DNA from 4 places in the Paeniglutamicibacter sulfureus genome. Region 4 is predicted to be linked to each of the others. Evidence: riboswitches for the same ligand, from Rfam matches in the RefSeq annotation. Region 4 holds a riboswitch; each other region holds the start of a gene.
The links. A riboswitch is a leader RNA that binds a small molecule or an ion and turns the genes downstream of it on or off. The one in region 4 is predicted to bind S-adenosylmethionine.
Positions count from the first base shown of each region.

Region 1: linked by a shared signal. The riboswitch ahead of ABD687_RS15130 (O-acetylhomoserine aminocarboxypropyltransferase/cysteine synthase family protein) and the one ahead of ABD687_RS19240 (bifunctional o-acetylhomoserine/o-acetylserine sulfhydrylase) in region 4 are both predicted to bind S-adenosylmethionine.
Region 2: linked by a shared signal. The riboswitch ahead of ABD687_RS15180 (acyl-CoA dehydrogenase family protein) and the one ahead of ABD687_RS19240 (bifunctional o-acetylhomoserine/o-acetylserine sulfhydrylase) in region 4 are both predicted to bind S-adenosylmethionine.
Region 3: linked by a shared signal. The riboswitch ahead of ABD687_RS18085 (methylenetetrahydrofolate reductase) and the one ahead of ABD687_RS19240 (bifunctional o-acetylhomoserine/o-acetylserine sulfhydrylase) in region 4 are both predicted to bind S-adenosylmethionine.

Region 1 covers NZ_BAAAWO010000001.1:3,309,739-3,317,550, forward strand. Annotated here, with positions in the region: gene ABD687_RS15115 (carbon-nitrogen hydrolase family protein) at 1-750, shown strand, start outside; gene ABD687_RS15120 (hypothetical protein) at 953-1,339, shown strand; gene ABD687_RS15125 (CoA-binding protein) at 1,484-1,984, opposite strand; gene ABD687_RS15130 (O-acetylhomoserine aminocarboxypropyltransferase/cysteine synthase family protein) at 1,984-3,357, opposite strand; SAM riboswitch class I at 3,523-3,618, opposite strand; gene ABD687_RS15135 (histidine phosphatase family protein) at 3,750-4,301, shown strand; gene ABD687_RS15140 (ferredoxin reductase) at 4,439-5,869, opposite strand; gene ABD687_RS15145 (aromatic ring-hydroxylating oxygenase subunit alpha) at 5,896-7,200, opposite strand; gene ABD687_RS15150 (LysR family transcriptional regulator) at 7,360-7,812, shown strand, end outside.
Region 2 covers NZ_BAAAWO010000001.1:3,319,525-3,327,336, reverse strand. Annotated here, with positions in the region: gene ABD687_RS15185 (LLM class flavin-dependent oxidoreductase) at 195-1,598, opposite strand; gene ABD687_RS15180 (acyl-CoA dehydrogenase family protein) at 1,681-3,018, opposite strand; SAM riboswitch class I at 3,025-3,122, opposite strand; SAM riboswitch class I at 3,546-3,636, shown strand; gene ABD687_RS15175 (ABC transporter ATP-binding protein) at 3,641-4,453, shown strand; gene ABD687_RS15170 (aliphatic sulfonate ABC transporter substrate-binding protein) at 4,540-5,568, shown strand; gene ABD687_RS15165 (ABC transporter permease) at 5,568-6,398, shown strand; gene acs (acetate--CoA ligase) at 6,524-7,812, shown strand, end outside.
Region 3 covers NZ_BAAAWO010000001.1:3,983,095-3,990,906, forward strand. Annotated here, with positions in the region: gene ABD687_RS18070 (MFS transporter) at 1-415, shown strand, start outside; gene ABD687_RS18075 (ABC transporter substrate-binding protein) at 474-1,997, shown strand; gene ABD687_RS18080 (ABC transporter permease subunit) at 1,997-3,784, shown strand; SAM riboswitch class I at 4,171-4,287, shown strand; gene ABD687_RS18085 (methylenetetrahydrofolate reductase) at 4,391-5,317, shown strand; gene metE (5-methyltetrahydropteroyltriglutamate--homocysteine S-methyltransferase) at 5,362-7,719, shown strand.
Region 4 covers NZ_BAAAWO010000001.1:4,248,059-4,255,870, reverse strand. Annotated here, with positions in the region: gene ABD687_RS19255 (alpha/beta hydrolase) at 1-108, opposite strand, end outside; gene ABD687_RS19250 (SGNH/GDSL hydrolase family protein) at 201-1,061, shown strand; gene metX (homoserine O-acetyltransferase MetX) at 1,202-2,374, opposite strand; gene ABD687_RS19240 (bifunctional o-acetylhomoserine/o-acetylserine sulfhydrylase) at 2,377-3,720, opposite strand; SAM riboswitch class IV at 3,795-3,910, opposite strand; gene ABD687_RS19235 (VOC family protein) at 4,076-4,720, shown strand; gene ABD687_RS19230 (IS1634 family transposase) at 4,822-6,576, opposite strand; gene ABD687_RS19225 (CPBP family intramembrane glutamic endopeptidase) at 6,901-7,659, opposite strand; gene ABD687_RS19220 (phosphotransferase family protein) at 7,778-7,812, shown strand, end outside.

The DNA.
Region 1 (7,812 bases), 940 kb from region 4:
ACAGGGTCGGTCACCGACAACTTGGAAACCATGGAACGACTGGTTGCCAAGGCGAAGGCCGAGGCCGCTGACCTGGTGCTCTTTCCCGAAGAGGCCATGCTCGCCGTTTCCCAGGTGACGGGCCCGTTGAATGACGCCCTCGAAGGGAACTGGACCAAATTCGTCCAGCAGCTTTCCTTCATGGCCGCCGAGCACAAGATTGCCATTGTGGCCGGGGGATACGAGCAAAGTGGCGACGAACGGCCCTACAACACCCTGGTGGTGCTCGGAGAGGATGGCGCGATCCTGGGGACCTACCGCAAGATCCACCTCTACGACGCATTCTCCTACCAGGAATCGAAGTCGATCAAGGCCGGAGATGTTGCCGAGGTCCCCGTCTTCGAAATCGCCGGCATGAAGGTCGGGGTGTTCACCTGCTATGACCTGCGTTTCCCGGAAATCGCCCGGAGGCTGGTCAACGAGGGCGCCGAACTGTTGCTGGTGGCCGCCGCCTGGTTCAAGGGCGAGCACAAGATCGAGCACTGGGAAACCCTGTTGCGGGCACGCGCGATCGAGAACACGGTGTGGGTCGCGGCCGCCGGAACCAGCTCGGGCCACACCATCGGCCACTCGGCGATCCTGGATCCCATGGGTGTGCCGATCGAGTACCTGGGCGACGATGCCGAGGGCTTGGTGACGACCGATGTCACGCGCCGGCGCATCGACGAGGTGCGCGAGTTCCTGCCGGTGCTGGCCAACCGCAGGCTGTAGGAAAAGGAATGCCCGGGAGCCCGTGCGTGTGCCGTCCAGGCGCCCGCACGGGCTCCCTTTGCGTCTCCCGCGGGCAGTCTGAACCCGGCCGCCGAAGCGCCGGCCGCGACCCAACGAATTTCACAGTTCTGGGCATGTACGCTTCGGGTTCCGCCCACTACTATTGGTGCTCGATGTAACTCCAATTAGGCAGGATAGGGCAGTGGGCACCACCGACACGCAAATGAATGAAGCCATCATCGAGGAATGGGCCGAGGCAACGGCGCAGGCCTACAACGACTCATTGTCCGGCCTGGACCTGGCTCGTGTGCCGAAGGCTGTGCGGGCCTTCATTGAACTGTATGGGCAGAGCAAGGACATGACCTTCAACGCCGACTACTCACCGATCGACTACTTCGAGGAACACCCTGCCTCGGCGATCGGAATCATCCTCGACACCCCTGAGGCCCTGGAACTGTTGGACGACGACGAGGAAGAAGCGCTCGAGGACATCCTCGGCTTTGCCGAGGCCTGGGCGGAGTTCGATTCAAACCAGCAGCCGGACCTCGGGGTTTCCGAGGCCGACGACGAGGACGACACCGGGTGGTAACGAGAACCATGGGCCGCCCCTGAATTGCGGGTTGCCTACGGGAATCGCTCGGGCCGTCCCGCGGGTTCCCTCCAATGGGAAGGGTCCGTGCCGGAAACCATGGGGTTTCGGGCACGGACCCTTCGCATGGGGCAGACTGTCTTGCTAGGCGAGCAACTGGCGCTTGGAGGAGATGACGCCGGTGTTGAACCCGGCCAGGCGCAGCCCGCCGTGGAAACGTGCGTGTTCGATCTTCACGCACCGGTCCATCACCACATTCAGGCCGTTGGCCTCGGCCTTGGCCGCGACCTCCTCGTGCCAGGAACCCAGTTGCAGCCACAGGGTCTTGGCCCCCACGGCGATCGACTCGTCCAGGACGCCGGGCAGGTCGTCGTGCTTGCGGAAGACCTCCACCAGGTCCGGTGTCTCCGGCAGGTCGGCCAGCGACTTGTAGACCGGCTGGCCCAGGATCTCATCGAGCACCGGGTTGACGAAGTAGACCTTGTACTTGGAGGAGGACAACAGGTAGGTCGCCACGAAGTAGCTGGCGCGCGAGGGCTTGTTGGAAGCGCCCACGATCGCGATCGACTTCGTGTTGCGCAGGATCTCGAGGCGTTCGGCCGCGTTCGGGCCTTCCCAGGTGCGGGTATCCACGGCGTTGCTCATTACTTGGCTCCCGTCACGGCGGCCGCGCGGGCGGCGTCGATGGAGCAGGCTGCCCCGTCGTAGGCTTCCTCGGCCGGGGCGTCGGCCACCAGCTGCGAGGCGGTCAGGGCCTGGTCCAGGTCCCAGAGGATGTCATCGATGTCTTCCAGTCCCACCGAGAAGCGGATCAGGTCCTCGGGAACGCCTGCCGCAACCAGCTGGTCGGCGGAGAGCTGCTGGTGGGTGGTGGAAGCCGGGTGCAGCACCAGGGTGCGCACGTCCCCGACGTTGGCCAGGTGGCTGGCCAACTGCAATGCCTCGATGAAGGCACTGCCGGCGGCGCGGCCGCCCTTGACGCCGAAGCTGAACACGGAGCCGACGCCCAGGGGCAACAGCTCCTGGGCACGCTCGTAGTGCGGGTGGGAGGGCAGGCCTGCGTAGTTCACGTAGGAAATGCGCGGGTCGGCCTCCAGCCATGCGGCCACGGCCTTGGCATTGGCCAGGTGCGAGTCCATGCGCTGGGGCAAGGTCTCGACGCCCTGCAGCAGCTGGAACGCGGACTGGGCCGGCAGTGCCGGTCCGATGTCGCGCAGCTGCTCGCTGCGCAACTTGGTCAGGAAGCCGTACTCGCCGAAGTTGTCCCACCAGGAGACGTTGCCGTAGGAGGCCACGGGCTCGGTCATCGCGGGGAACTTGCCATTGCCCCAGTTGAAGGTGCCGGCCTCCACGACGATGCCGCCGAGGGTGGTGCCGTGGCCGCCGAGGAACTTGGTGGCGGAGTGGATGACGATGTCGGCACCGTGCTCGATCGGGCGCAACAGGTACGGAGGGGTGAGGGTCGAATCGACAACCAGCGGGAGGCCCGCGGCGTGGGCGACCTCGGCCAGGCCCCTGAGGTCGGCGACGTCGCCGGAAGGGTTGGCCACGACCTCGGTGTAGACCGCCTTGGTGTTTTCCTGGATGGCGGCGGCGAACTCGGCCGGATCCGTGGAGTCGATGAAGGTCGTCGACACCCCGAAGCGACGCAGCGTCACGTCGAGCTGGGTGATGGTGCCGCCGTAGAGCTTGGAGGAGGCCACGATGTGGTCCCCGGCGCCTGCAAGTGCGGCGAAGGTGATGAATTCGGCTGCCATGCCCGAGCCGGTGGCCACCGCGCCGATGCCGCCTTCGAGGGAGGCGATGCGCTCCTCGAATGCCGCCACCGTCGGGTTGCCGATGCGGGAGTAGATGTTGCCGTACTTTTGCAGCGCAAAGAGGTTCGCGGCGTCGTCGGAATCCTTGAAGACAAACGACGTGGTCTGGTAGATCGGAACTGCGCGCGAGCCGTGCTCGGCGTCAGGGGTGCCGCCGGCGTGCAGCGCGCGCGTGCGGAATCCAAATTGGTGTTCGGCCATGAGGGTGGCTGACTCCTTGCGTATACGGCTGGGGCAGCCCTGGGTGCGGACTGTCCTCGCCTGTGGTGGGGCGGGTGGTGCTTCTCCCGGATGAATGCGGCGCCGAAGTGCCCTCGGGGAGGGGTTTCCCTGCGGGCGCATCGACACCCAAGATCGCTGGTGCGTTCTCCATCGTTTCTGGCGGTAGCACCTTGTCCACCGGAGTGTGGAAGGTTGCTGCGGCGTCGTAGAGCCAGATCTCTCGGCCGCTCGGGATGGGGGTCTGGGATCCATTGTGGCAAGAAAATTGCCTGTAGCCAAAGAATATGTGCTTAGGTTGCGTCCGGGGGGATGGGAATCGAAGGATCTGCACCGGATCCCGGCGGCGTTCCTGCCCGGTTAGGCTTGTGGCCATGAGTGCAACCTTGGTTTTGGTCCGTCACGGTGAAACGGCATGGAATGCCGAAGGTCGACTTCAGGGTCAGACGGATATTCCGCTCAATGAGCTGGGACGTGAGCAGGCGCGTGGCGCGGGCCGGGAACTGGCAACCCGCCACTGGGATGTACTGGTCTCATCGACGCTTGGCCGCGCAGCGGAAACGGCGGAACTCATCGGGCATGACCTGGGGTTGACGCTGACCGAAAAATTGGGCGGTCTCCAGGAACGCCACTACGGCAATGCCGAAGGCCGTGTGGTCCGCGACCTGCCCCGCGAGGAGATCGACCTGCTGCTGCACTCGGCAGAGCCCGAGGAAGACGTGGTGAAGCGCGGGATTTCCGCCCTCAGTGAGCTGGTGCTGCGTTACGAGGGCAAGAACATCATTGCCGTGGCCCACGGGACATTGATCCGACTGACTGTTGATGAGCTGCAGGGCGGCGTGCGAACCAAACCGCTGCGCAATGGCCAGATCGTCGAAGTGGACATCAGCCTGCTGCAGCGGCACCTGTCCGCCGCCGCACACTAGGAAATTCCGCCCTCCAACATGAACCACGTTGGCATGGCTGGAACGTCCTTGGCGACCCCCTGGCCTTGCGCCGCGAGGGCCGATGACCTCCATGCCCGCCATCCATGCTTCCGAGGTCACCTCCTGGAACCAGCCGGCTAGGCGTCGATCACCAGATCGGTCCGCGCGGTCGAGCAACACGGCAGGAACTTGCCGGCCTCGATCTCCCGTGCGCGGATCCCGCCTTGGTGGTTCATCTCAACATCACCGGAAAGCTTCACGATCTTGCAGGAGCCGCACATGCCTTCCTGGCAGTTGGCGCCGATCCTGACTCCGGCTCGCTGGGCAATGCCGAGGATCTTCTCCTCGGGGTCGATGCGCACGTTGATGCCGGTGCGCATGAAGGACAGGGTGAGGCTTCCGGTGCCGACGGTGTCGAATGCCGAAACGTCGGGGGCGGAGGGTTCCGCTGTTTCTGCCTCGGCGGCCGGAACCTCGGAATCGACGGGGTCTGGTTCGGCAAAGTCGGGATCGGCCGCCTGGAGCGGCAGTCCCGTGGCCTCCAGCGGGCCCTCGTCGTCGTAGGCCGGTTCGTACATGCCTAGGGCGGAAGGCTGGCTTTCGTAGTAGTCCTCCGCCGAATCGGAGATTTCCTCCGCGATTTCCTCGGCAATCTCCTCCGCCAGGGCAACCTCTGTCTGGTATTCCAGGGTCGTCTCGCAGTCTCCGGAGAAGAATTCCATGTGGATGGAGGTGTCGTCGACGCCGACCGCGGCAAGCAGTTCGGACACGTTGTTCAGGTAGCCCTCGGGGCCGCAGGCGTAGACCTGGCGTCCGTTGGCATCTGGCGCCACCTCATCCAGCATCGCGGTGGACAGCCGTCCGGTGAGGCCTTCCCAGTCCGCGGGCGCGCTGCGGTCGCCCAGGGAGAAGTGGACGGTGACGCGCGAATCCACGGTGGCGATGTAGCCCAGTTCCTGGTGGAAGGCGAAGCCTCCGGGTGCGGCACCGTGATAGAGCACCACCACGTCGGCCTGTCCGGGCAGCGAGTGGATGGTCCGCAGCATGGACATGATCGGGGTGATGCCGGAGCCCGCGGCCAGCAGGAGGTAGCGCGCCCGCCGGTCGGCGTCGGGCAGGTGGAAGGCGCCGACGGGTCCGAGCATCTCGAGCACCGTGCCGGGTCCGACGTTTTCGTGCACCCACGGCGAGACCCGGCCGGCCGGGTCTCGCTTCACCGTGATGTCGAAGGTCCACGGTTTCGTGGGCGAACTGGACAGGGAGTAGCTGCGGTCGATCGGGTCCCCGCCCTCGCCGTTCACGGGGAAGGCGATGTTCACGTATTGACCCGGGCGGAACGCGAGGGGCGCGCCGTCTGCGCGGCGGAACACGAAGGTCAGCATTCCACCGACTTCCGGAACAATCTCGACGCATTCGGCCAGGAACTCCTGCGGGTGCCAGGGGCCCAGGGCGCGCGCGGCACTGGCCGGTCCCTCGGTGCTGCCCAGCACGCGGTTCCACGGCATTTCCAGGCCGCGGATGCGCTGTGGCTCCTGGTGGGGCGCGGTAATGGTCGTGGTCTCGGCCATGATTGTGGGCTCAGTCGCGGTCATGGTCACGACAGGTGTTCCTGCACGCGCTGGATGTACCAGTTGATGAATGCCTCGACCTGGTATTCGCTTTTCATGTACGGGCCGGGTTCGTAGGCGGGGCTGCCGGCTCCCTTTTGGCAGAGTTCGACGAATTCCTTGTCCTGCAGGTTGGTCTGCTTCCAGGTGTGCGTGAGCTTCTCCAGGTCGTAGTCGTCGCCTTCCACGGCATCGTCGGCGACCAGCCAGGTGGTGCGCACCAGGGTTTGGTGCTCGTTGACGGGGAACACTGCGAAGGTGATGACATGGTCGCCGAGGAAGTGGAACCAGCTGTTGGGTTGCAGGTGCATCGAGCAGCGGCCGAGGCGGAAGTCGCGCAGGTCCCCGAGCAGCTTCTTGGAGAGTCGGTGTCCGTCGGGGGAGAACGATTCGCCGTCGCCGTCGAGGGACTCGCGCGAGATGCGGATGCCAGCCACCCGGGTGTCTAGCTCCTCAACGACCTCGTAGGGAATGCCGTAGCGCCGGCAGCGGGCTTCGAGCGCGGCCTGCGCCTCGGTGTTGCGGTCCCACACCTCCTCGAGGTGCGGCGGGATCAGGCCCTCGGTCAAACCCCAGGTGGGGAACAGGGAACAGGCCAGTTCCGGGTGCCCGTCGCAGTGGTAGCACTCCCGGTTGTTCTCCATGACGAGCTTCCAGTTGCCCTCCTCGATGATGTTCTGCTGGTAGGCGACCTTTGCCTTCGAGAGGTCGTGCGGGGCCAGGTAGGGCTCGAAGATCTTCGCAGTTTCGTCGAAGTCGGCCGGCGGTTCCTCGGCCATGCAGACGAAGATCAGGCCGGCGTATTCGCGGCTGTGGGCGCGCTTGAGCCCGAAGCAGCCCTTGTCGAACTTCGTTTCCCCGGGTGCGGAAGCGTGGATCAGGTCTCCGCTGGGGGCGTAGGTCCAGGAGTGGTAGCCGCACACCAGGTTCCCCGTGGTTCCGGTGGACTCGGTCAACACGCGCGCGCCGCGGTGGCGGCACACGTTGTGCAGGACGTTCACGCCGCCCTCGTCGTTGCGCAGCACGATCAGGGAGTAGGGCCCGTAGTCGACGGTCACATAGTCGCCCGGTTCCGGGAGCTCGGCGACGCTCGCGGCAAAGAGCCAGTGTTCGCCGAAAATGGCCTGCATGTCGATCTTGAAGATCGCCGGATCGGTGTAGAAGGGCGCGTCAAGGGAATGGCCTTCGCGGCGGAAGTCGAACAACTCGGTGATCTCGGCCAGCTGCTCCGCAGGCAATGACGAAGCGAGCTTGCCGCGTGAAGACAGGGGCACGTTCACTGATGCAGACATGTGTTTACTCCTCGGGGGAATGGGGCGGGCATGCGGGCCGGGGTCCCGGTTGGTGATCCAGGTCACCGAAATGCCGGAAACTTCTTACTCACGAGGGTATGGATCGATGCCCTGCAATAAAAGCGCAAGATTTTGGGGATAATGATGCAGAATAGGTGCATGATCGATCCGCGACTCACCACGCTCAGAGTGTTTGCCCGGACCGGCACCGTCGGGGCAACCGCGGAACTCACCGGATATTCGCCCTCAGCGGTGTCGGCACAGTTGCGTGAGCTGCAGCGCGTGTTGGGCATGGAGCTGCTGGCGAAGGAAGGGCGGGGCGTGCGCCTGACGGCCACCGGCAGGTTCCTCGTGACGGGCTCCGACGTGTTGATGACGGAATGGGAGCGGCTGCGGGCCGCGGCGCTCCAGGCCGGCGACCAGGTACAGTCCCACTTCGGGCTGGGCGGCTTTTCCACCGCGGCTGCCCAGCTGCTCGCGCCGCTGGCCGCCACCCTGCGTACGGCACGTCCCTCGGTGGACGTCCAGGTGCTCGAGGCGAATCCGGCACGTTGCTTCGACCTGCTGGTCGCCGAACGAATCGACCTGGCGGTCATCGTGGCCATGCAGTCC
Region 2 (7,812 bases), 930 kb from region 4:
TGGGGCCCGCGAACTTCCGCCTGTCCACCGCCAATCCGTGCGGCGCAACCCGACCTCACCCCGGTTGCTGAAGACGGTGCTTCCCGGCCAAGACGTACATTGCGGAAGGATCTGCGGGTTAAAGAGTTCGGACGGCGGTGCACCCTGCAGGGTGCAACGCCGCCCGACCCCCCCCGTACGGGGACGACTACAGGTTACTTGACCTCGGCGTTGGCGAACCGGTAGTTGGCCGCGCGGTGGGAGTCCTGGACGCGGTCTCCCTTGCCGAAGAGCTTGTTGCGCAGCGTGCCCTCGACGTATTCGGTCGGGTAGGCACCGCGGGCCTGCAGCTCGGGAACGATGAACTCCACGATGTCCTCAAAGGTTCCCGGGGTGATGGCATAGGCCAGGTTGAACCCGTCTACGTCGGTGTCTTCGACCCACTCGATGAGCTTGTCGGCAACCTCGGTCGGCGAGCCGACGGTGATCGGTCCGAACCCGCCAACGCCCACCCATTCGGCCAGCTGGCGGATGGTCCACGGGTTCCCGTCGTCTCCGCTGGCCTTTTGGAAGGTCGTGACGGTGGACTGGATGGCGTTGGACTTCACGTTGGCACCAATGACGTCGTCCGGGCCGTAGGTGGACATGTCCACGCCCATCCAGCCGGAGATCAGGGCGAGGGCCCCGTCGATGTCGGCGTAGGACTTGTAGTCCTCGAACTTGGCCTGCGCTGCCGCGGAGTCCACATCCGTGATGATCGTCTGCATGGCGTAGATGCGCACGTCGTAACGGCCGCGGCCCGCGGCCTCGGCGGCGTCGCGGATCTTGGTGACGGTGGCCTTGAGCATTTCCTTGGTCGGGGAGGTCACGAAGACCGCCTCGGCGTTCTCCGAGGCGAACTTCAGTCCGCGCGGCGAGGCGCCGGCCTGGAACACCACGGGGGTGCGCTGCGGGCTGGGTTCGGTGATGGCAATGCCCGGGACCTTGAAGTACTTGCCCTCGTGGTTGATCTCATGGACCTTGGTCGGGTCGGTGAAGATGCCGCGCTCAACGTCGCGCACCACCGCGTCCTCTTCCCAGGAGCCCTCGAGCAACTTGTAGATGACCTCCATGTACTCGTCGGCCTGGTTGTAGCGCTCGTCGTGCTCGAGCTGGTCCTCCTGGCCCATGTTCCGTGCGGCGGAGGGCAGGTAGCCGGTCACGACATTCCACCCGACGCGGCCCTTGGTCAGGTGGTCAAGGGTCGCCAGGCGGCGGGCGAAGGGGTAGGGGTGCTCGTAGGACGTCCCGGCGGTGACGCCGAAGCCGAGGTTCTCGGTCACCGAGGCCATGGCCGAAACCAGCATGAAGGGGTCGTTGACCGGGACCTGGGTGCCGGCGCGCAGCGGCACCTCGTTGGAGCCGCCGAAGACGTCGTAGGTGCCCAGCACGTCGGCGATGAAGATGCCGTCGAACTTGCCCTTTTCCAGGGTCTTGGCCAGGTCGGTCCAGTAGGACAGGTCCTTATAGCGGGCCGACTGGTCCTTGGGGTGCTTCCACAGACCCGGGGACTGGTGTCCCACGCAGTTCATGTCGAAGGCGTTGAAACGGATGTGGCGGGGGGCGGGTGTCTGGCTCATGTTTGTCCTTCGCGAGGTGGTGGGAGTTTGCGGATCCGATGGTGCGCGGATCAAGTCAGTGGTTCGGTGGCGGTTGGCGGTTTTAGGGGAGGCCGGTTGCCGGTATTGCACCCACGTCGCCGATGGCGTTGAGCTGCTGGGGTGCCGTTCCATTGACCTCGTAGTCGCCGATGATGCGCGCCTTGTAGATCGCCGGGTTGTGGGTGGCAACGGTGCGCGCGTTGCGCCAGTGCCGGTCCAGGTTGCAGCCCTTGGCGGTTGCCGAGGCGCCCAGTCCGTCAAATAGCTTGGTCGCCGCCGAGAGAACCAGCGGCTGGACCACGGCTTGCGCCCGATCCGCGGCGAGTTCACACACCGCAAACCGCTCTGCCGGGCTCAGGGAGGCATCGGCAAGCGCGATCTCGATCTCCGCCACGGCGGCCAGGACGATGGAGTCGACGGCGAACGCGGTGCCCGAGATCTCGCCGACCAATTGGAGCACCTGGGGTTCCTCGCGCACCGGAACGCCCGTTCCGGTGCTGAAGCTTCGAGTGCGGGCCTGGACCGACGAGCGCACGTCATTGAGAACCGCTCGCGTGATTCCGGCTTGGACCCCCAGGAGCACCAGCTGGAAGATGGCGGATTCAGGGTCGTTGACCTGCTGTTCGTCGGGCAGGATCGTGTCCACCGGGACGTTCTCGAACGTGGTCGAGCCGGTGCCGGTGAGCTGCTGCCCGAATCCGTCCCAGTCGTCAAAGATCTTGACCCCGGAATGCTGCGTGGAGACCACCGCGATCTGGCGGCCGGCGCGGGCCGGATGCGCCACGGCGACGGCGACCCAATCGGCGTAGATCGTGCCGGTGCAATAGTATTTCTCGCCATTGAGGATCCAGCGTTCGCCCTGCCTGGCAATGGTCGTGTTGAGCGTGCCCAACCGGTTCCCGCCGCGCTCGGTGTAGGCGTTGCCGACGATCTGGCCGGCAACAATGCGCTCGATCCAGCGGTGCCGCAAGGCATCGTCCTCAAGCAACAGCACGGATTCGACGAAGCCGATGTGTGAGCGCCACAGGTGCGCCACCTGTGAATCCGCCTCGGCGAGTTCGATCAAGAGGCGGAACAAGTCGGACACGCTTGCCCCATAGCCACCTGCTGCCACCGGGATGCGCAATGCCCCGAATCGCACCCGGTTCAGCCACCCGACAGGTTCAAAGGGGAGGGTCCGGTTGGCATCGCGCTCGCCGGCCCCGACTGCGATCTTGGCGAAGACCGGGCGGAAAATCGCGGCCAACTCGTCATAGTGACCGTTCAGTGGAACGCCCGGCGTGAGTTTGAGCAGGTGTCGGGCGGGGGTGTCGCTGGTGAAGGCGTCGAGGTTGACGGCGCCAAAGATGTTCGGGTCCGCCTCGACGGCGTGCGCTAGTGCAAATGAATCGATAGCCATGAATTCTCTCCATCGGTCCTGGCGTGAGCACCTACCGCCCAATTAAGGGGAAGGGGTTGCTGCGGCGTCATGGAGCCAGATCTCTCGGCCGCTCTGGATGGTTGTTGGACATATTTCTACACGCCCCGGCGAAGCGGAGACAACCCGGTTCGTCACAAATGGCACGTGCGTCACAGGGCACAGCGGGCTTCCTGGCCCGCCGCGGCATCGGCTCGGTAGCGACCCAACGCCGATCCGACAACCATTCCTTCGACGAGACACCAGCCTTGGCGCGGAGGTCAGGCGACCCGGGGCCCCAGGTTCAGCCGGCCCGCCCGACAGCGGGTTCACGCGGCTGGACGCGTGATACGCGGGCCGGGAAGGCGGTCCCCCGCCGGCACTTTGGCGCTCGTGGAAAAAAGATGAAAATTCCCTATTTCATCAAATTTCATTCGATGGATTGCCGATTCTTTCCGACTTGTCGAACGTTCCGTCACATTACGGCCAGCTTGCCTCCATGACGCCGGATCGACTTTGATGAAGGTAACAACCCATCCCGAGCGGCCGAGAGATCTGGCTCCATGACGCCGCAGCAACCACCTCGACCGAGGCCGGTGCTACCGCCAGGAACGATGGAGAGAACATGACTTCCACGCTTGACCACCCCACGCTTTCCCTACCGGCACGCGGCTCCAACCCGGCGCTTCGCGTGACGTTCAAAGGCGTTGGACGCAGCTTCGACGGTCGCAAAGTGTTGGGTGATGTCGACCTCGAGATCGCGGGCGGCGAAGTCGTGGCAATCCTTGGCCCTAGCGGTTGCGGCAAGTCCACGTTGCTTCGCTCGGTCTCCGGACTGGACCGACCCTCCACGGGCCAGGTCCTGATCGACGGCACCGCCGTCAACGGCCTGGACGCCCGATGCGCCGTGGCTTTCCAGGAACCGCGCTTGCTGCCGTGGCAATCCGTTGAAAAGAACGTGGCTTTGGGGCTTCCCCAGGGTACAGACCGTTCCATTGGCGCCAGCCGCGTAGCCGAACTCCTGGAACTCGTCGAGTTGGATGCCCACAGCACCTTACGGCCGCGGGAAATTTCCGGCGGCATGGCCCAGCGCACCTCGCTTGCACGGGCACTGGCCCGACGCCCCGGAGTCCTGCTGCTGGATGAACCATTCGGCGCGCTGGATGCACTAACACGCCTGAAAATGCAAGACCTGCTGCTGGACATCCACGGCGCCTACCCGACGACCGTCTTGCTGGTCACCCACGACGTCGACGAGGCGCTCCAGTTGGCAGACCGCATCGTGGTGTTGGGTCGCCCGAACGGCGCCACCTCCGCCACCGTCACCCAGGTCCTCACGGTCCCCGGCGCACGTCCGCGCCACCGGAGCGATGAAGCCCTGGGCCGAATGCGCAGCTCGCTGCTGGCGTCGCTCGGCGTTGACGCGCACCGCCACTAGCACCGGCCCCCAATCACTTCCACTCCACTCGCTTCTTAGAACCAGCGCCGCACTGGCGTGCGGTCGAACACTCAAGGAAACCACTCATGAACCGCAAATTCTTCTCGCGTCGCGCGCTCATCGCCACCACCGCGCTGGCAACTGCCACCGCACTGCTGACCGGTTGCGCCGGCGAAGGCTCCGGCGGCGCCAGCGCCAACGAAGCCACGACGCTCAACATCGACTTCGCCACCTACAACCCGTTGAGCTTGGTGCTCAAGGAAAAGGGCTGGCTGGAAGCATCGCTGAAGGACCAGGGCGTCACCGTGAACTGGGTGCAGTCGGCCGGTTCCAACAAGGCCAACGAAGCGCTCCGCGCGGGCGCCATCGACGTGGGATCGACCGCGGGCTCCGCCGCCCTGCTGGCCCGCTCCAATGGTTCACCGATCAAGACCATCGACATCTACTCGCAGCCCGAGTGGGCTGCCCTTGTGGTCGCCAAGGACTCCCCCCTCAAGGAGGTCTCCGACCTGAAGGGCAAGTCCGTGGCTGCCACCAAGGGAACCGATCCTTACTTCTTCTTGCTGCAGGCCCTGGAACAGGCAGGGCTTGGTCCCGACGACGTGACGGTGGAAAACCTCCAGCACGCCGATGGGCGCGCTGCCTTGGAAAATGGCTCCGTGGACGCCTGGAGTGGACTGGACCCGATCATGGCTGGCGCCGAGGAAAACGGCGCCACGCTGATCTACCGCAACCTGGACTTCAACACCTACGGCGCGCTGAATGCGACCGAATCCTTCCTCAAGGATTCCCCGGAAGTCGCACAGGCCGTGGTGGATTCCTACGAAAAGGCCCGTGAGTGGGCTGCGGACAACCAGCAGGAAACCGCGACCATCCTGGCCGACGTGGCCGGGCTGGAAACGCCGGTTGCCGAAAAGGTGATCCTCGAGCGTTCCAACCTCGATGTTTCGGCGGTACCCGGTGAAAAGCTGATCGACGTCCTCACCGTCGTCGGGCCGATCTTCGTTCAAACCCACGACGTCACGGACCAGGCCGCCGTAGATGCCGCACTCAGCACCCTGATTGACGACTCGTTCGCCAAGAAGGCCGATTCATCCAAGGTCAAGGCCTCCTAATGTCCGCTGACCTGTCCCTGGACACCAGCGAATCGACCAACGGCAACGGCGCGTCCACGCCCGGGGGCCCGCTGCTGGCATCCCGGCTGGGCCGCATCGGCCTGGGTACGTTGGTGCCGCTGTTCATTCTCGCCCTGTGGCAGGGTGCGACCTCGTTCGGGTGGGTCACCCCGGCCCAGTTGCCTTCGCCGGCCTCGGTGTTTTCCGCCGCGGTGGATCTTCTCGGTCGCGGAGAACTGGGCAACCACATTGGCATCTCAACCCAGCGCGTCCTGGTCGGCTTTGCCATCGGCGCGGTGCTGGGCCTGGCCATCGGCGCCCTGGTCGGCTTGTCGCGCATAGCCGACGCTTTGCTGGCGCCGACCATCGGGGCATTTCGCGCGGTGCCATCCCTGGCCTGGGTCCCGCTGTTGATCCTGTGGATGAAGATCGGTGAGGACTCCAAGGTCACCCTGATCGTCATTGGTGCGTTTTTCCCCGTATTCACCACCGTGTACCTGGCCCTGCGCCACGTGGACAAGAACTTGATCGAGGCCGGCCGCGCTTTCGGACTCAAGGGCGTCAAGCTGTTGACGACCATCCAGCTTCCCGCGGTGGTTCCGGCAATATTTTCCGGCCTCCGGCTGGCCCTGGCCCAGGCCTGGCTGTTCCTGGTGGCCGCCGAATTAATCGCATCCTCCATGGGCCTGGGGTTCCTGCTGCTTGATTCCCAAAACAACGGGCGCATCGATCGACTGATCCTCGCCATCATCCTGCTGGCCGTGCTGGGCAAGACCACTGACGCGTTGGTGGGCTTGGCCGAACGCTGGGCCGTCAAACGCTGGGCCTGACCCGGCAAACCTGCCCAAGAACCACCGAAGAAAAGCATCCCGAGCGGCCAAGAGAACCGGCTCCGTGACGACGCAGCAACCACATATGCGGTGGAGTGCCAACGCCAGGACCGATGGAGAAGACAATGACTGAAACCCTGAACACGACCGCCCCCGGCATCGCCAACGAGGCCACCTGGAGCGAAGCCGAACGCCTGGCCTTCTGGGACGCCGCGGCGCGGCGTCTGAGCTGGTCCGACCAATGGCACACCGTCCACAGCAGCACCGGCGTGGACCCGGAGGCGCGGCGTGGACCCGAGTTGCGCTGGTTCGAGGGCGGCAAGCTCAACGCCGCCTACAACTGCGTGGACCGCCATGTGGAAGCCGGTCGCGGCGACAAGGTGGCCCTGCACTTCGAGGGCGAGCCCGGCGACACCACCACCGTCACGTACAAGGACCTGCAGGACCGTGTTTCCCAGGCCGCCAATGCGCTGGTCGCCTTGGGCATCACCAAGGGCGACCGCGTGGTCATCTACCTGCCGGTGTTGGTGGAAACCATCGTCATCACCCTGGCCTGCGCGCGCATCGGCGCGGTGCACTCGCTGGTCTTCGGCGGCTTCTCCGCCGAAGCCCTGAAGTTCCGCGTCGAGGACACCGCCGCCAAGCTCCTGGTCACCACCGACGGCCAGTTCCGCCGCGGCACATCGGTCCCGGTCAAGGCGCACGCCGACGAGGCCGTCTCCGGCGAAAACTCGATCGAGCACGTCCTGGTCATCAACCGCACCGGGCACACCGACATCAACTGGGTGCAGGGCAGGGACGTGTGGTGGCACGAGACGGTTGACACCGCGAGCACCGTACACACCCCCGAGGCCTTCGACGCCGAAACGCCCTTGTTCATCATGTACACCTCCGGCACCACCGGCCAGCCCAAGGGCCTGGTCCACACCACCGGCGGCTACCTGACCCAGGCCTCGTGGAGCCACGAGTTCCTCTTCTCGAACCCGGATCCGGCTAAGCGCGAGAACGACGTCCACTGGTGCACCGCCGACCTGGCCTGGGTCACCGCGCACACCTATGAGATCTACGGACCGCTGTCCAACGGCGTCACCCAGGTCATCTACGAGGGCGTGCCCAATGCCCCCCACCCGGGCCGCCACTTCGAAATCATCGCCCGCTACGGCGTGACCAGCTATTACACCGCGCCCACGTTGGTGCGCTCGCTGATGGGCTGGTTCCCCGAGGGAATCCCCGCGGACTACGACCTGTCATCGATCCGGTTGGCAGGGACCGTCGGCGAAGCCGTGAACCCCGAGGCGTGGCGCTGGCTGCGCAGCCAGGTCGGACGCGACACCGCCGCCGGCATCCCCATGGTCGACACCTGGTGGCAGTCCGAGACCGGTGCCACGATCCTCTCCCCGCGCCAGGACGACAC
Region 3 (7,812 bases), 260 kb from region 4:
CATTGCCGGGTTCATGCGCCGCGTCGGGGACAAAACGGCCCTCTCGCTCGGATTTTCCGTGCAGGCCGTGGGATTTTTGCTCTTGGCGGTGCTGGCAACACGGGAGGCGCCGGAGGGCGCGTCCCTCGCCCCCGCCGCACTGATGGTCACGGCCCTGGCGCTGGGCCACATGTGCGTGACGCCTACGGCCCTGGGCCTGGTCGCCGGCTTTGCCAACGGACATCCCGCCGGGGCGTACTACGGCCTGCTCGCCACGTGCGGGGGGCTGGCCGTGCTGGCTGGAAATGCCCTATTGGGTCCGCTCTATGAACATGCCTACCTGCCGTCGCTGGCAGCGGCCGCCCCTTGGGCGGCACTGGCCTTGCTGGCCGCAACCTCCGCAGTGGCCATCCGCCGCTTTGTGCCCGGGCATTGACCGCCCTCTTTCCCGAAATCCAGTCACCACCCAACCACGAAAGACAGGTAAGACCGAGATGGTTCTTCCACGCCCAAAAGCAGCCGCGACAGCAGTGCTGGCCTCTACCCTGGCACTGGCCCTGAGCGGATGCTTCGCCGCGGGCGACGCGGGCGCCGCCGCAGACGACACCCGCATCAAAGTGGCCATGATGCAACCGCCGCGTTCGGGACTGACCCCGCTGAGCGATGACGCCTTCAAGCTCTCCCGCTGGCAGGCGGCAGAGACCCTGGTGGTCCTCGACGAGGTGGGAGAGGCCCAGCCCGCACTGGCCACCGCATGGGAGCAAACGGGTGAGAGGACCTGGACCTTCGAACTGCGCCAGGGCGTGGAATTCCACGACGGAACCGCACTAACCGCCAAACAGGTCGCCGCTTCGCTGGAAACCGCGGCGAATGCCAGCCCCAAGCCCCGCATCCTCGACGGCGTCGAGCTGGGCATCAAGGCCGAGGGCGCCAACACCGTCGTGGTCACCACCGAGGTTGCCGACCCGCTGCTGCCGCAACGGCTTTCCAGCCCGCAGCTGTCCATCCTGGCGGCCTCTGCCTACAAGTCCGGCGGAGTCGTCGTCCCGACCGGGGCCGGCACCGGTCCGTATGTGCTTTCCTCCTTCGACGGAACCAGCTCCGCAACCCTGGACCGCTTTGATGGCTATTGGGGCGAACCTGCCGCCGCCGCCGGGGTGGACGTCCAATTCGTCCCGGACGGCACCGCCCGCGCAGCGGCCCTGCGCACCGGAAACGCCGACATCGTGGAAACCATCCCCGTGGGACAGGTCGCCCAGATCGATCCCGCGCTGGTCCACGAAGTTCCCATGCCCAGGACCAACACCCTCTACCTGAACAACGACACCGGCCCCTTTGCCGATCCGGCCGTGCGGGCCGCGGCGCGGGAAGCCATCGAGCGGGCCACCGTGGTCGAACGGGTCTACGAGGGCCGTGCCGACATCGCCGAGGGGTTGCTGGGCCCCGCACTGCCCTGGGCGGCAGCCGAACGCGCGAACGAAAACTACACCGAGGTGCTGGGGAACCGTGCAGCGCCCTCCGTTGTGAAGGGAACCAAGATCACGCTGGGCACCTTCACCGACCGGGCGGAACTACCCGAGGTTGCCGTCGCGCTGGAACAGCAGCTCGAGGCCGCCGGTTTTGTCGTGGAGCAGGATGTGCGCGAATACCAGCACATCGAGGCCGACGCCCTGGACGGGAAGTTCGACGCCTTCATCCTCTCCCGCGCCACGGTGCTGGATTCCGGGGACCCAGTGGCCTACATGTACAGCGATTTCTCCTGCGAGGGATCGTTCAACATCTCGCAGTTCTGCGATGCCGAGGTCGACGCGGCCCTGGCCAAGGCCGCGGCCGTGGCACCCGGTGGGGAACGCCGGGCCGCCATTGCCGCCGCCGAGGCGCTGATCCTTTCCAAGGACGCGGCAGTGCCGCTTTTGCACGAACGCGTCATCCAGGGCGAATCGGCCAGGGTCCGCGATGTTGAGCGCGACCCCCGCGAACGTGCGCTGATCACCAACCGCACGGGAATCGCCGACTGATGGCACGCACGGCCCCGGCAATCAACGCACTTTCCCGCCTGCTGGCCCTTGCCGCGGTGACGGTCGTGATCGGCCTGCTGCCGTGGCTATCGGGCAGCAAGCCCGAATACACGATCCTGCGTGCCCGCTATGCGGATCGGGAAGCGACACCGGAAACCCTGGCGATGATCCGCGACGAGCTCGGCCTGGACCGCGGCCCGGTGGCGATCTTCCTGGCCTGGGCCGGCGGGGTGGCCCACGGCGACCTGGGAACCTCGTGGATCACCAACACCCCGGTGGGTCCCGGGACTGTCTCCGCCCTGGGCGTCTCGTTGACCCTGATGGGATGCGCGGTGGCGGTGGCGGCAGTTCTGGCCGTGCTGCTGTGCGTCCCTGCGGTGGCGCGCGGTCTGGCCGGAAAGCCGGGCAGCGGATCCGGGGCCGTTGCGGCGGGAATCACGGCGCTGCCGGAATTCCTGTTGGCCGCCATGCTGCTGATTGTCGGAGCCGTCTTGCTGGGGTGGTTCCCGCCCTACGGCTGGCAGGGGCTGCACCACGCGGTGCTGCCGGCGCTTTCCCTCGGGTTGCCCGCCGGCGGGCTGATCGGGCGCCTGGCCTCCGAAGCCATCAGCGCCGCCTTCGCGGAGAAGTGGGTGGCGACCTGGCGGCTCTCCGGGGCGCGCCGCGGCCAGCTCACCGCGGCCGTGCTGCGCCGGGCCATGCCATCGGTGACCAGCCAAGTCGGCCTGGTCCTGATCGGGTTGACCGGCGGGGCAGTGGCTGTGGAAAAGGTCTTCGCGATCCCCGGTTTGGGCCGGGCCATCCTGGGCGCCGCCAGCGCCCAGGACATTCCGGCCCTGCAAGCCGGGGTGCTGGCGCTGTTGGTGCTGGCCGTCATCGTGGGTTCGGCCTGCGCTGCGGTGCGCCTGCTGTTGCTGGGCAGGGCACTTCGCTCCGGTACGGTTCCGGCGCCGGAGACCATGCGCTTCACCTGCCGGCGGGAGATGCTCCTGCCGCTGGCCGTGGCCTTGGCGCTGGTGCTTTTGGTCGTAGCCGGACTGTTGCGCGACCCGTTCGCGTCCGAGCACGCGAGGCTGGCTGCCCCGAGCCTGGCCCTGCCCTTCGGAGCCGATGCCAGCGGACGCGACCTATTGGCCAGGGTGGGGCATGGTGCGCTGTCGACCTTGGGGACTTCCCTGCTGGTGGTGCTGGTTTGCCTGGTCCTGGGGCTGGTCATCGGGCTGTTTCCGCATGCGGCAACCGGTCCGGTGGAGGTCGCCAACGCCGCCCCGCCGATCCTGGTGGGCCTGATGGTCGCGGTGGCCACCGGCCCGTCGCTGCTCGGCGCCGCGATCGCGGTCGCATTGGTGGGCTGGGCACCGCTGGCGGCGCACGCGGCGGCCCTGGGACAGGAAGCGCGGTCCCGGCCTTTCGTGAAGATCCTCCCGGTGCTGGGCGTGGGCCCGGCCCGGATCCTGTTCAGGTATGTCCTGCCGGCGATTCTTGGTCCGGTGTTCAGGCACGCCATGCTGCGGATTCCCGGGATCGCGCTGGCGCTGGCCTCGCTGGGATTCCTGGGGCTGGGGCCCCGGCAGCCCACCCCCGAGTGGGGGCTCATCCTGGCCGAGGGAATCAACTACGTTGAAAGGGCGCCGTGGACGGTCGCCGCTCCCGCCGCCGCCCTGGTGCTTACCTCTGTCCTGGCGGTGTCGCTCTCCGGCCTGAACTGGACTCGCCGCCAGGGCAACCCCGGGAACGATGCCCCGATCCGCGAAGGGCACAAAAGTACTGCCTCGTCCGGCGAGTAACCCCCTGCGCAGGGGGAGCGGCTTCACGAAAAAGGGATCAGGGTCATCGCGGTGGGGTCGCAACTCCGCCCCGGCAGTCCGTCAAGACCGTGGCACCACGGGTGAAAACCATTCCCCCACCCTCGGATCCCGGCACCGGAAACCGGTCGCGAGCACGCCACTCCTTCGCGTCACATTGGCTTCACGGAAGTCCCGCGACGTCATGCCGGTGCCGGAAATCCCCGAGGATGAAACGAAAAACGCGAATGGACGGCCGTAACAATGTGACCGCGGCGGACCAGGGAAAATGACGCCGTGTGGACACATGAAGTGATTTTGCCCTTCGTGACGGCTGTGCCGGCACGCTCCTTGCACGTGCCCTCGAACCTGTTCCAAGATGAATACATCAACCATCAAGAGCGGCTGAGAGATCTGGCTCGTTGACGCCGCAGCAACCATCATCCGATGGAGTCCGTTCCCTGGGACCCCGTCGGCGAGGGTGCTACTGCCAGAAGCGATGGAGCCGCTTCAGCGTTCACTCACCATCGCCGCAGGAAATCCGTGACGGATCCCTGGGGCTTTTGTGGCGATCCCTGATGCCTCCCTCGAATCGACGAGGAGACAAGCATGAGTATTGGAACGACAGCCGCACCGCCGTCACTGTCCTATGAGTTGTACCCTCCGGCGAACCGCGACGCCGCCGAGGCAATCTTCAACAGCATCGCGGCCCTGGAGACGACGGATCCTGACTACGTGTCGGTGACCTATTCGGGGTCCCCGGCACGGCGGAACGCGTCCCTTGAGCTGATCGAGCACTTGATCCAGAACACCCGCCTGCGCCCGCTGGCCCACCTGACCTGTGTGGGGGAGAGCCGCGAATCCCTGCAGAACCTGATCCGCCACTTCGTTTCCCTCGGGGTCCGCGGGGTGCTGGCGCTGCGCGGGGACCTGCCGACGGACCCCGAGGACTGGCGCGGCGAATTCCCCTTCGCCCGCTACCTGATCGAGCTGATCCGCGAGGTCGAGGCCGACCACTCGGCCGCCCTGGCCGGGGGAAGACTGGGGGTGGGTGTCGCCGCCTACCCGATCCGGCACCCCGAATCCCCGTCCTTCGAACACGACGTGGAGGTATTGCTGGCCAAGGAGCGCTCCGGGGCCAACTACGCCATCACCCAGGTCTACTTCCGTGCCAATGAGTACACCAACCTCGTGGAATCGGCCCGCCGCGCCGGGGTCACCATCCCGATCATCCCCGGCGTCATCCCGCTGAACTCGGTCAGGCGCCTGAACCGGCTGGCCTCGATGGCCGGGATTGCCCCGGACCCGATCCTGGCCCACGCGCTGGAAACCGCCGGCTCGGATTCCGAGCGCCACCGCATCGGTGTGGACGCCGCAGTCACCCTGGCCCGACGGGCCTTCGACGACGGGGCACCGGGCGTGCACCTGTACACCTTCAACGACCATCGCGGCTCCCTCGATGTCATCGAGCAGCTCGAATTGCCGCGGACCCGCGCGCAGGCCAGCAACACCTGGGCCACCCGCGCCGCGGTGTAGGCCCACACACCTTTCCACCACGCCAGAACAACAGGAGAACCATCATGACGAAGCCATCCTTCCCGGCAGCATCCATCCTCGGCTACCCGCGCATCGGGCCCAACCGCGAGCTCAAGAAGGCCCTCGAAGCGCACTGGGCCTCACGCACCGATGAGGCGACGCTGCACGCCGCGGCCCGCCAACTGCAGAACGCCAACCTGGCCAAGCTCACCGGTCTCGGGCTCAAGCCCGATGACGCCTCGCTGCCCGGCGACTTCGCCTACTACGATCAGGTGCTCGAGGCCACCGTCGCGCTCTCGGCCCTGCCAACCCGCTTCGCGGACCTGGCAGGCGAGAACGGCGCCATCGACACCGCCGCGTCCTTCGTCCTGGCCCGCGGCGACGAATCCCGCGCCCCGCTGGAAATGACCAAGTGGTTCGACACCAACTACCACTATCTGGTCCCGGAAATCGGCGAGGCCACCCCGATCAAGGCCAACGCCGCCGTCCTTCTCGAGTCCTTCGCGGCACACGCCGCCCAGGGCAACACCATCCGCCCCACCCTGGTCGGCCCGATCAGCTACCTGCTGCTGGCCAAGGCCGAGGACGGTGCACCGGCCGGCTTCGACCCGCTGTCGCGCATTGACGAAGTAGTCAACGCCTACGGCGAGATCCTTGCCGCCCTGGCCGCCGCCGGCGCACCGTGGGTGCAGCTGGACGAGCCGGCCCTGGTCACCGACCGCGGCGCCGCGCTGGCCGTCCCCGGCGCGCTCGCCGAAACCGTCTACTCCAAGCTGGCCGCCGCCACCGAGCGTCCCGCACTGTTCGTGAGCCTGGGCTACGGCACCGCCGGGGACATCACCCGCCCGGGCGCCGCGCAGGGCCTGTTGGCCCGCGCCGGTGTCGATGCAGTACACGCCGACCTGGTCCGCGGCGCCCTGCCCACCGCCGAATTCCTGGGCGATCTGGCCGGCTCCACCCTGGTCGCGGGCATCGTGGACTCGCGCAACATCTGGCGCAACGACCTTGCAGCCTCGCTGGGCACGCTCGCCGCGCTGCGCACCCAGGTCGAAAAGGCAGGCGGCACCCTGGCCGTGGGAACCGCCACCTCGCTGCAACACGTCCCGCACGATGTGGCCCAGGAAGCGAACCTGCCGGCCCACCTGCCCACTTGGCTTGCCTTCGCCAACCAGAAGGTCGCCGAGGTCATCACCCTGGCCAAGGGCCTGGCCGAGGGCGAGTCCGCGATCGCCGCCCAGCTCTCGGCCGCCGAATCGGCCATCGCGCACCGCGCCGGATTCGCCGGGACCACCGTGGCCTCGGTGCGCGAGCGCCTGGCCAACCTCACCACCGCCGACTTCTCCCGTTCCGACGCCGAGACCCGCAAAGCCGCCCAGGAAAGCGCCCTGGAACTGCCGCCGCTGCCGACCACCACCATCGGCTCGTTCCCGCAGACTTCCGAGGTCCGCACCGCCCGCGCCGCGCACAAGGCCGGCACCATCGACGACGCCGCCTACGACGTCTTCCTCAAGGCCGAGATCGAGCGTGTCGTGCAGCTTCAGGAACGCCTGGGCCTGGACGTGCTGGTGCACGGCGAGGCCGAGCGCAACGACATGGTCCAGTACTTCGCCGAGAACTTCGACGGCTTCACCGAGACCGAGAACGGCTGGGTGCAGTCCTACGGATCCCGGGCCACCCGTCCCTCGATCCTCTGGGGGGATGTCTCCCGTCCGGCAGCCTTCACCGTCCCGTGGATTTCCTACGCCGCCTCGCTGACCAACAAGCCGCTCAAGGGCATGCTCACCGGTCCGGTGACCATCCTGGCCTGGAGCTTCATCCGCGACGACCAGCCGCTGGCCACCTCCGCCAACCAGGTGGCCCTGGCCCTGAGGGATGAGATCGCCGACCTGCAGGCCGCGGGCATCGGCATCATCCAGGTCGACGAGCCGGCCCTGCGCGAACTGCTGCCGCTGCGCGCCACCGACCAGGCCAAGTACCTGGGCTGGAGCGTTGACTCCTTCCGCCTGGCGACCTCCGGGGCCACCGATGCCACCCAGATCCACACCCACCTGTGCTACTCGGAGTTCGGCGAGATCATTGAGGCCATCGACGCCCTGGATGCGGACGTCACCTCGATCGAGGCAGCCCGCTCCCGCATGGAGGTCACAGCGGATTTGACCGAGTTCGGCTACTCCCGCGGCATCGGCCCGGGCGTGTACGACATCCACTCCCCGCGCGTGCCCTCCACCGCCGAGGTCGCCGAGCTCATCGACATCGCGCTGGCCTCCTTGGATGCCAAGGCGCTGTGGATCAATCCCGACTGCGGCCTGAAGACCCGCGGCTATGCGGAAACCGAGGCCTCGCTGGCCAACCTGGTGGAAGCCGCGGTCGCCGCCCGCGCCACCCTGGGTGCCACCGTCTAGCACCGCCGCGCGGGGGCGGCATCCATCACGGGTGCCGCCCCCGTGCCTCCCTCACCGACCACGCTTCGACTTACCTTCGGCCCGAAAGGCACG
Region 4 (7,812 bases):
CTCTTCATTGGAGAGGTAGCCGTGCAAAAGCACCAGCAGCGGGGTGCCGGCGCGTTCGGATTCCGGACGGGACCAAATGACAGTGGGGTTCCAACTTGTTTCGCTCACCAGACCAGTCAAGCAGAAGATAGCAGCATTCGGCGATCCACCAAGAAATCTACGCTTAGGTAACTTACGTATTCTTTGATAAGAAGATCTTCGTGAACAACGTGATTGAAACACCTTCCGCAGCTTCGACCCCACCGAGCACCGGAAGGCATCCGTGGAGTCGCTACGTCGCCCTGGGGGATTCCTTCACGGAAGGCGTTGGCGATGACGACCCCCGCAGCCCCGGGAACTACCGCGGCTGGGCTGACAGGGTTGCCGAACAGCTCAGCGAGGGTGTCAATGATTTTGCCTATGCCAACCTGGCCATTCGGGGACGACTCATCACCCAGATCTTTGACGAGCAGGCGGGGCCCGCACTGGAGCTGAAGCCGGACCTCATCAGCCTGTGCGCCGGCGGCAACGACGTGATTCGCCCGGGCGGCGACCCTGATGCCATCGCCGACAAGCTCGACGCGCTCATGCGCGTATTGGCCACCTCTAATGCCACGATCCTGCTTTTCACCGGACCCGATATCCGAGACACCCCCGTATTGGGCGGAATCCGGGGCAAGGTCGCCATCTACAACGAAAACGTGCGCACGATCGCGGCCCGCTACGATGCGGTGGTGGCGGACATGTGGTCGCTGCGCGAGTTGCACCAACCGCGCATGTGGGCGGATGACCGATTGCATTTCTCGCCTCTGGGCCACCACACCATCGCGGCAATGGCCTTGGATGCACTGAACGTCCCGCACCAGCTGAAACCGCTCGAACCGTCCGAGGCCGAGATCAAGAACTGGCGCGATGCCCGTCGCGACGACCTGATCTGGGCGCGCACGCATCTGGCGCCATGGGTACTGCGCCGCCTCCGCCACCAGTCCTCCGGTGACGGCGTCCTGCCGAAACGACCGCTCGCCACTCCCTTTACCGAGCAGCCGCCCAACTCGTCCCTCGGCAACGGTCCCGCGATCTGAGCCCCTCGGCGACAGGGTCCGCGTGTTGCCACGGCTATACCCTGCGAGATGAAAATTCGCAGGCGCGCCTGAAGTCCCTTACCGACCAGGATCCGCGCACAGCCTGACTTGCATCTCCCAACCGGACCATGCCCCTTGAGCTACCCGGCGTCGGCCTGAATGTCGGGTTCCCGGACGAAAACGCGCTCGCCCAGGGCATCGCCAAGTTGCTCGATGTCGGTGAGGAAGCCATCGTGGCCAATCGGCGAGGTGATGTACTGGACCTTGCAGGGATTCGGCAGCAACGCGGCAAGTCGCTCAGACTGCTCGGGCCAATACAGGCGGTCCGAATCCACGGCAGCCACCAGGACATTTACCTCTGCCAGTCGCGCAAGGGCGGCCTCGATGGACTCGTGGCCCCTGGCAATGTCATGGCTCATGAGGGCCTCGGTCAGCACCAAATAGCTGTTGGCGTCGAAGCGGCCCACCAACTTGCTTGCCTGGTGGTCCAGGTAGCTTTCCACCTGGTATCGACCGCGGTCAAGACCGGGACTTGAGACAGGCAGTTCGTCGCCCTGCGGCATCCGCCCGAACCGAACGTCGAGTTCCGTCGCTGTCCGGTAGGTGATGTGGGCAATCCGCCGGGCAATCCCCAACCCGGCCGACGGAATGAGCTCGTTGGCGTAGTAATCGCCGCCGGCGAACTCCGGGTCCAACTTGATGGCGGCGGTCTGCGCCTGTGCGAAGGCGATCTGCTCGGCCGAGGACTCGGCCGAAGCCGCCACCACCACGCAGTTCCTGACGCGTTCGGGGAATTCGACGGCCCACTCCAGGGCACGGGCACCGCCCATGGATCCACCCAGCACCGTGTGCCACGCAGCGATACCCAGCTCGTCGGCCAGGCGTGCCTCCAGCCGCACCGAATCCTTGATGGTCGTGAAGGGGAACCGTGATCCCCAGGGGACCCCGTCCGGGTCAAGGCTGGCCGGGCCGGTGCTGCCGGAGCAACCGCCGACCATGTTGGCTGCAACCACGAAATATTTATCGGTGTCCACCGTCTTGCCCGGTCCCACAAATCCGTCCCACCAGCCGGGTTCCGTCGAGGCTCCACGGGCGACATGGCTATCGCCTGTCAGTGCATGGGCGATGAGGACGGCGTTGGAGGCATCTGCATTCAACGTGCCCCAGGTCTCGTATCCCAGTACGATTTCCGGCAGCGTCGCACCGGTCTCGAACGTATAGGAACCGGTTTTCAGGTGCTGCAGGATGCCGTCGGGGGCGTAGTCCAACGCCGCTGCCGTTTCTGCGTCATAAAGGACCACGTTTGTCTCCACACTCACCGGGTACCCTGAAATTCAACATCGGCAGAGGTGGCCACTGATTCGAAGCCAACCTTCAGGTCGCCGATGATGTCGGCAATATTCTCAATGCCGACGCTCAAGCGGACAAGTCCCGGGGACACGCCTGCGGCAACCTGCTCCTCCTCGGTGAGTTGCGCGTGGGTCGTCGACGCCGGGTGGATAACCAGCGAACGCACGTCGCCCAGGTTGGCGACATGGGAGTGCAGCGTCAGCGCATCGACAAAGCCCTGGCCCGCTTCGCTCCCGCCGGAAATCTCGAACGAAACAATGGCGCCAATGCCCTTGGGTCCATACTTGCGCCCGCGCTCGAACCACGCGCTGGATTCGATCCCCGCGTAGTGGACGCGCTGCACCTGTGGTTGTGTCTCCAGCCATTGTGCAACTTCCACGGCATTGGAGACGTGGCGCTCCATGCGCAGCGACAGCGTTTCCAGCCCCTGGGCAATCAGGAATGCATTGAACGGGGAAACTGCCGACCCGAGGTCGCGCAACAGTTGCACGCGTGCCTTGAGGACGTAGGCAAGGTTGGCGCCTAGTGCACCGTTGACGCCGAGGTCCCGGGCGAAGACCAGGCCGTTGTACGACTCGTCGGGGGTGTTGAAGCCGGGGAATTTCTGCGGGTCGGCGGCAAAGTCGAAATTGCCCGAGTCAACAATGACACCGGCGATTGCCGTTCCGTGTCCACCGAGGTACTTGGTGGCGGAATGGACCACGATGTCGGCTCCCCACTCGATCGGGCGGATCAGGAACGGCGTGGCCAAGGTGTTGTCAACGATCAGCGGCACACCTGCCTCATGCGCAATGGCGGAAACGGCTTCGATGTCCAGCACGTCCTGGCGCGGGTTGGAAACCACTTCGCCGAAGAACGCCTTGGTGTTGGGTTGGACGGCTGATCGCCAGCCTTCCAGGTCATCCGGGTCCGAAACAAAGGTGACTTCGATGCCCAGCTTGCGCAGCGAGTGCTTGAACAGGTTTTGGGTTCCGCCGTAGAGGCTCGGGCTGGCCACGATGTGGTCTCCGGCCTCGGCAAGGTTCAGGATCGAATAGGTGGTGGCAGCTTGTCCCGAGGCCAACAGCAGTGCGCCAACTCCACCTTCGAGGCTGGCAATGCGCTGCTCAACGGCGTCCTGCGTGGGATTTCCGATACGCGTGTAGATCGGCTCGAGCTCGGCCAGTGCAAAACGTGCAGCGGCGCTTTCGGCGCTCGGAAACACGAATGACGACGTCTGGTAGATGGGCAGTGCTCGTGCACCGGTTGCGGAGTCGGGCTCCTGTCCCACGTGGATCTGGCGGGTTTCAAAGGACCAGTTGTTAGACATATCTTCCCCTTCAAGGATTCTAGGGGGTATGCCCGAAGCCGACTCCGGCGGTGGCCGTGTCTTGGCTAGGGGCATTCCCGCGCTTGTCCCACGTCGTTTTGACGTGGGGCCTGGTCTTCACCCGGGGCACCCCACCGCGGCGGAGGGTTGCCGTTCAGCAAGCCGGGGCTTTCTGCTGAAACTCATGACCTTGTCAATAAGTCTGGCCCAGGGCTTCACATGTTCGCAACCACATCTCAAATTGTGACAAGTTGGCGGCAATCGCACTAGCCGCAGACGTTTAAAACGACCAACTGAAACGCAAGTTAGGTCAACCTAAGTCGAGAGCCAGATCACAAAGTGCCATGATGGGCACATGATGAGGCTCGACCATGTAACTTACGCTTGTGGACCCGACGGTCTAGCGGCAACTGCCGCTAGGATCGGCGCGGTTCTTGGACTCGAATCAGTAAAGGGCGGTGTGCACCCACGTTTTGGTACGCGCAATGTCATCTTCCCGCTGAAGAACAACCAGTACCTGGAAGTTGTCGAAGTACTCAACCACCCGTCGTCTGACAAGGCACCGTTTGGCCAGGCCGTTCGCGCCCGCTCCGAACTCGGAGGTGGCTGGATGGGGTGGTGCGTCGCTGTTGACGACTTGGCTCCTGCCGAGGCACGCCTGGGCCGCGGCTCGGTACCGGGAAACCGGAAATTCCCCGATGGACGGGAACTGACCTGGCGCCAGATCGGCATCAACGGCCTGATTGCGGACCCGCAGGTTCCCTACATGCTTCGCTGGGATGAGGGCACCGAGGATCTGCACCCCTCGAAGGCACTGGATCCTGTGGGGAAAATTTCCTCAATCTGCATCGCCGGCTCCAGCGAACGGGTCGCCGACTGGCTCGGACAACCCGAGCAGTTGCCCGTTGGCGACGTTGTTGTCGATTGGCAAGCGCCGAACGGGACGCCGGGAATCCTTTCGGTAACGTTTGAAACTCCCACGGGTCCCATCACGCTGTAACAAAGCAGTCATGGGAAGCACTAGCCTGAAGTTACGGCAGACAGAACGCCAGGATCCCCGGATTGTCGGGGATCCTGGCGTTTTTGGTTCCGGTTCTCTGGCTACTTTCTGTGGTTTTTGATGTGGTGGTCGATGAGGTCCATGGCCCTTTGTTGGCGGGGCGTGGGCAGGGAAAGCAGTTCGAAGGTCCGCTCGGTGCCCGGGACGCTGGTGGTGTTCCTGGTCCGGGTTCCCAGGTGGGTCAGGAGGTCTTGGTAGCTGGTGGCGGTGGTCCCGTCGTCGAGTTTCCGGGTGCTGGCCTTGGATGCCGCGGCGGCGGAGCGTTCGACCTTGGCGACGGGTTCCTCGGGCACGGGTCGGTTCTCGTCGGTGAAGGTCAGTGGTGCGAGGGCGGTGCGCAGGTGCCAGGTGAGGTGGGCGGCGAGCATGCAGAGGAAGACGTGGGCTCGGGTCCGGTTTTCGGTGTAGTGGCGGATGGGGCGGATGCCCAGGTCGCGGGTTTTGAGGGTCTTGAAGATCTTTTCCACGTTGGCCAGGGACTTGTAGGTGCGCACCGCCTCGGGGGCGTCCATGGTGTCGGCGGGGAGGTTGGTGCGGATGACGTAGATGCCGTCCAGGTCGGCCTCGCGGGCAATGGATCCGGTGTTGCGGGTGTAGGTGAAGGCGGTGTCTTCGATGATGAGGTTGAAGTGCTTTTGCATGTTGTATTTGCCGGCGACCTTGCCGACCTTCACCCCGATCTTTCCGGCGCCCTTGAGGCGGCCGGCCTCCACCGCTTTCTTGATGGTTTCCAGCTTTTCCTCGGTGGCCTCGAGCAGGTTGGTGCGTTTGTGGGCGCGCTTGGCGGCCAGGGCGGGGTTGCGGCAGGCGATGAGCCGTTCGCCGGGGTATTTCGGGTGGGTGATCTCGGCGAGGTTTTGTTGGTCGAACAGGCTCATCTGCAGGGGGCCGTTGTCCTCGGCGAGGTGCTGGATGTCGGTGTTGCGCAGCGCGGTGACCCAGGAGAAGTCGGTGTCTTTTTTGAGGTCTTCGACCCGTGCGTTGGTGATCATGCCGCGGTCTCCGACCATGGCCAGGTCATGGACGCCGGAGAGGGCGTGGATCTCCTTGGCAATCTGGATGAATGCGGTCGGGTCGGCGGTGTTCCCGGGGAACACTCGCACGGCGATGGGCAGTCCGGCGCGGGTGGCGAGCATGCCGTATTCGATTTGTTCGCAGCCGCGTTTCTTGTCCCTGGAATACCCGAATTTTGCCAGCGGGTTGTGGGTTCCGGTGACCCAGGAGGAGGACAGGTCAAAGAGCGCGAGGCCCTCGGGGTTGTGTTCGGGTCCGAGGTGGGTGCGGGCGAGCTGCTTTTCGATGCGGGGTTGTTGTTCCAGGAGCCAGTCCATGGCGGCGTAGAGCTCGTCGGTGGTGGCCGGTCCGAGGTCGGTGCCCAGGGTGGTGTCGGCGAACCAGTTCAGGGTGGCGAGCTTGGAGGTCGGCTTGCAGATCCGGGCCGCCAGCAGGGCCATGATGAGGTCCCGGTTCCGGCAGGCGGGGCCCAACAGGGATTCGAAGCGCAGGCCGCGGGCCATGGCGTAGATCGCGTCGATGTGTCCGTGGGGCAGGGTGCGCAGGATCTGCATCCGGGCATCGGCGTCCACCATTCTCTTGCCGTTCAGGGACGCCTTCAGGTCCAGGATGGCGCGTTCGGGCAGGTAGGAAATGTTGCCCAGGGTCTCGTGCTTGACCTTGCCGCCCTCGCGGTAGGTCCGGCGCACCAGGGCGGACCGGTATTCGACCTCCACACCGGCCTTGTTGACCCTGCGGGATGTGTTGATGGCTACATGCATGGCCTTGGTGCCTTGTTCCATGGCAACAAATTACACCTTGCTCGCGGAGATTGGAAGGCTTTTCGTGAAAACTTTAGTGGCTACAGTTTTCGGCCAAAAGAGGGGAATTGCCCCGGAACCATGCGGTTCCGAGGCAATTCCTTAACGTAACCTCAGACTAGCAACGTGGGGGTGTCCGGAGGTGATCCGGACACCCCCGCATTGATTAATTCCTGGTCTGCTCCGCCGACGGTTACGGCGCCACGCCAAGCGGGGCGTGAGGGATGCCGGTGGGCCTGATTTCCTCGAGACTATCAATCCGGCCGGAAACCGGCAGTCATCGGCGAAAAGTAATCAAACCGTGCTTCAGGAACCCAACCCGATTGCTGTACCCACCAGCGCATAACCGACGAATCCCGCAACGTCCAGGAACGCGTGGGCGATAACCAGCGGCATGACCCTGCCTTTCCTGGAATACACGTAGCCGAACACCACACCCATGGCGACGTTCCCGATGAACGGGCCAACGCCTTGGTACAGGTGGTAGCTGCCCCGAAGCACGGCACTGGCGCAAATGATGTGCCATTTGCCCCAGCCCAGTCGCCCGAGGCGCTCAAAGAGGTACCCGACGACGATGACTTCTTCCAGGATGCCGTGGCGGATCGCGGAGAAGACCAGAATCGGGACAGTCCACCAATAATCGTCCAATGCTGCCGGCACGATGATCGTGGTCAAGCCGAGCGCACGGCCCACCGCATAGACGCCAAGGGTTCCGATGCCCATGACCAGGAACAACCCGATTCCCCACCCCAGGTCGCGTACCGGCCGCACCAGGTCAAAGCCAAGCCTGCCAAACGGATTTCCTCCGGGAATCCGCCAGAGCAGGTAGAACACCAGCATCACCGGCACCAGGGCAAAAAAGATGTCCAGCAGCTGGTAAGTCAGGTCGAAGTACTGGCGTTGGTTCAATGAGTTGTTCAGCGACGTCGTCTGTGAGCCCAGGGGCGCCCGAGTCATCTTGTCGATGAGGTTCACGATGGCGTAGATACCCGATCGGCCGAGGGACAAACCCAGAACAATAAGCAGCTCGATCTTCAGTCCACGGCGCGTAACGGCGTCAGTCATCGATCTCCCCAACACTTCGCCGAACCGGGTGTTTCCCGACGCTTCCAAACCCATGCGTTCGATCCTACGTGTTGATCCTGTGTACCCACACACCTGTTGACCTGCAAGGATGGTTGGTGTGACCCGAGAAGCGCTGCCCCACGAATACGAACT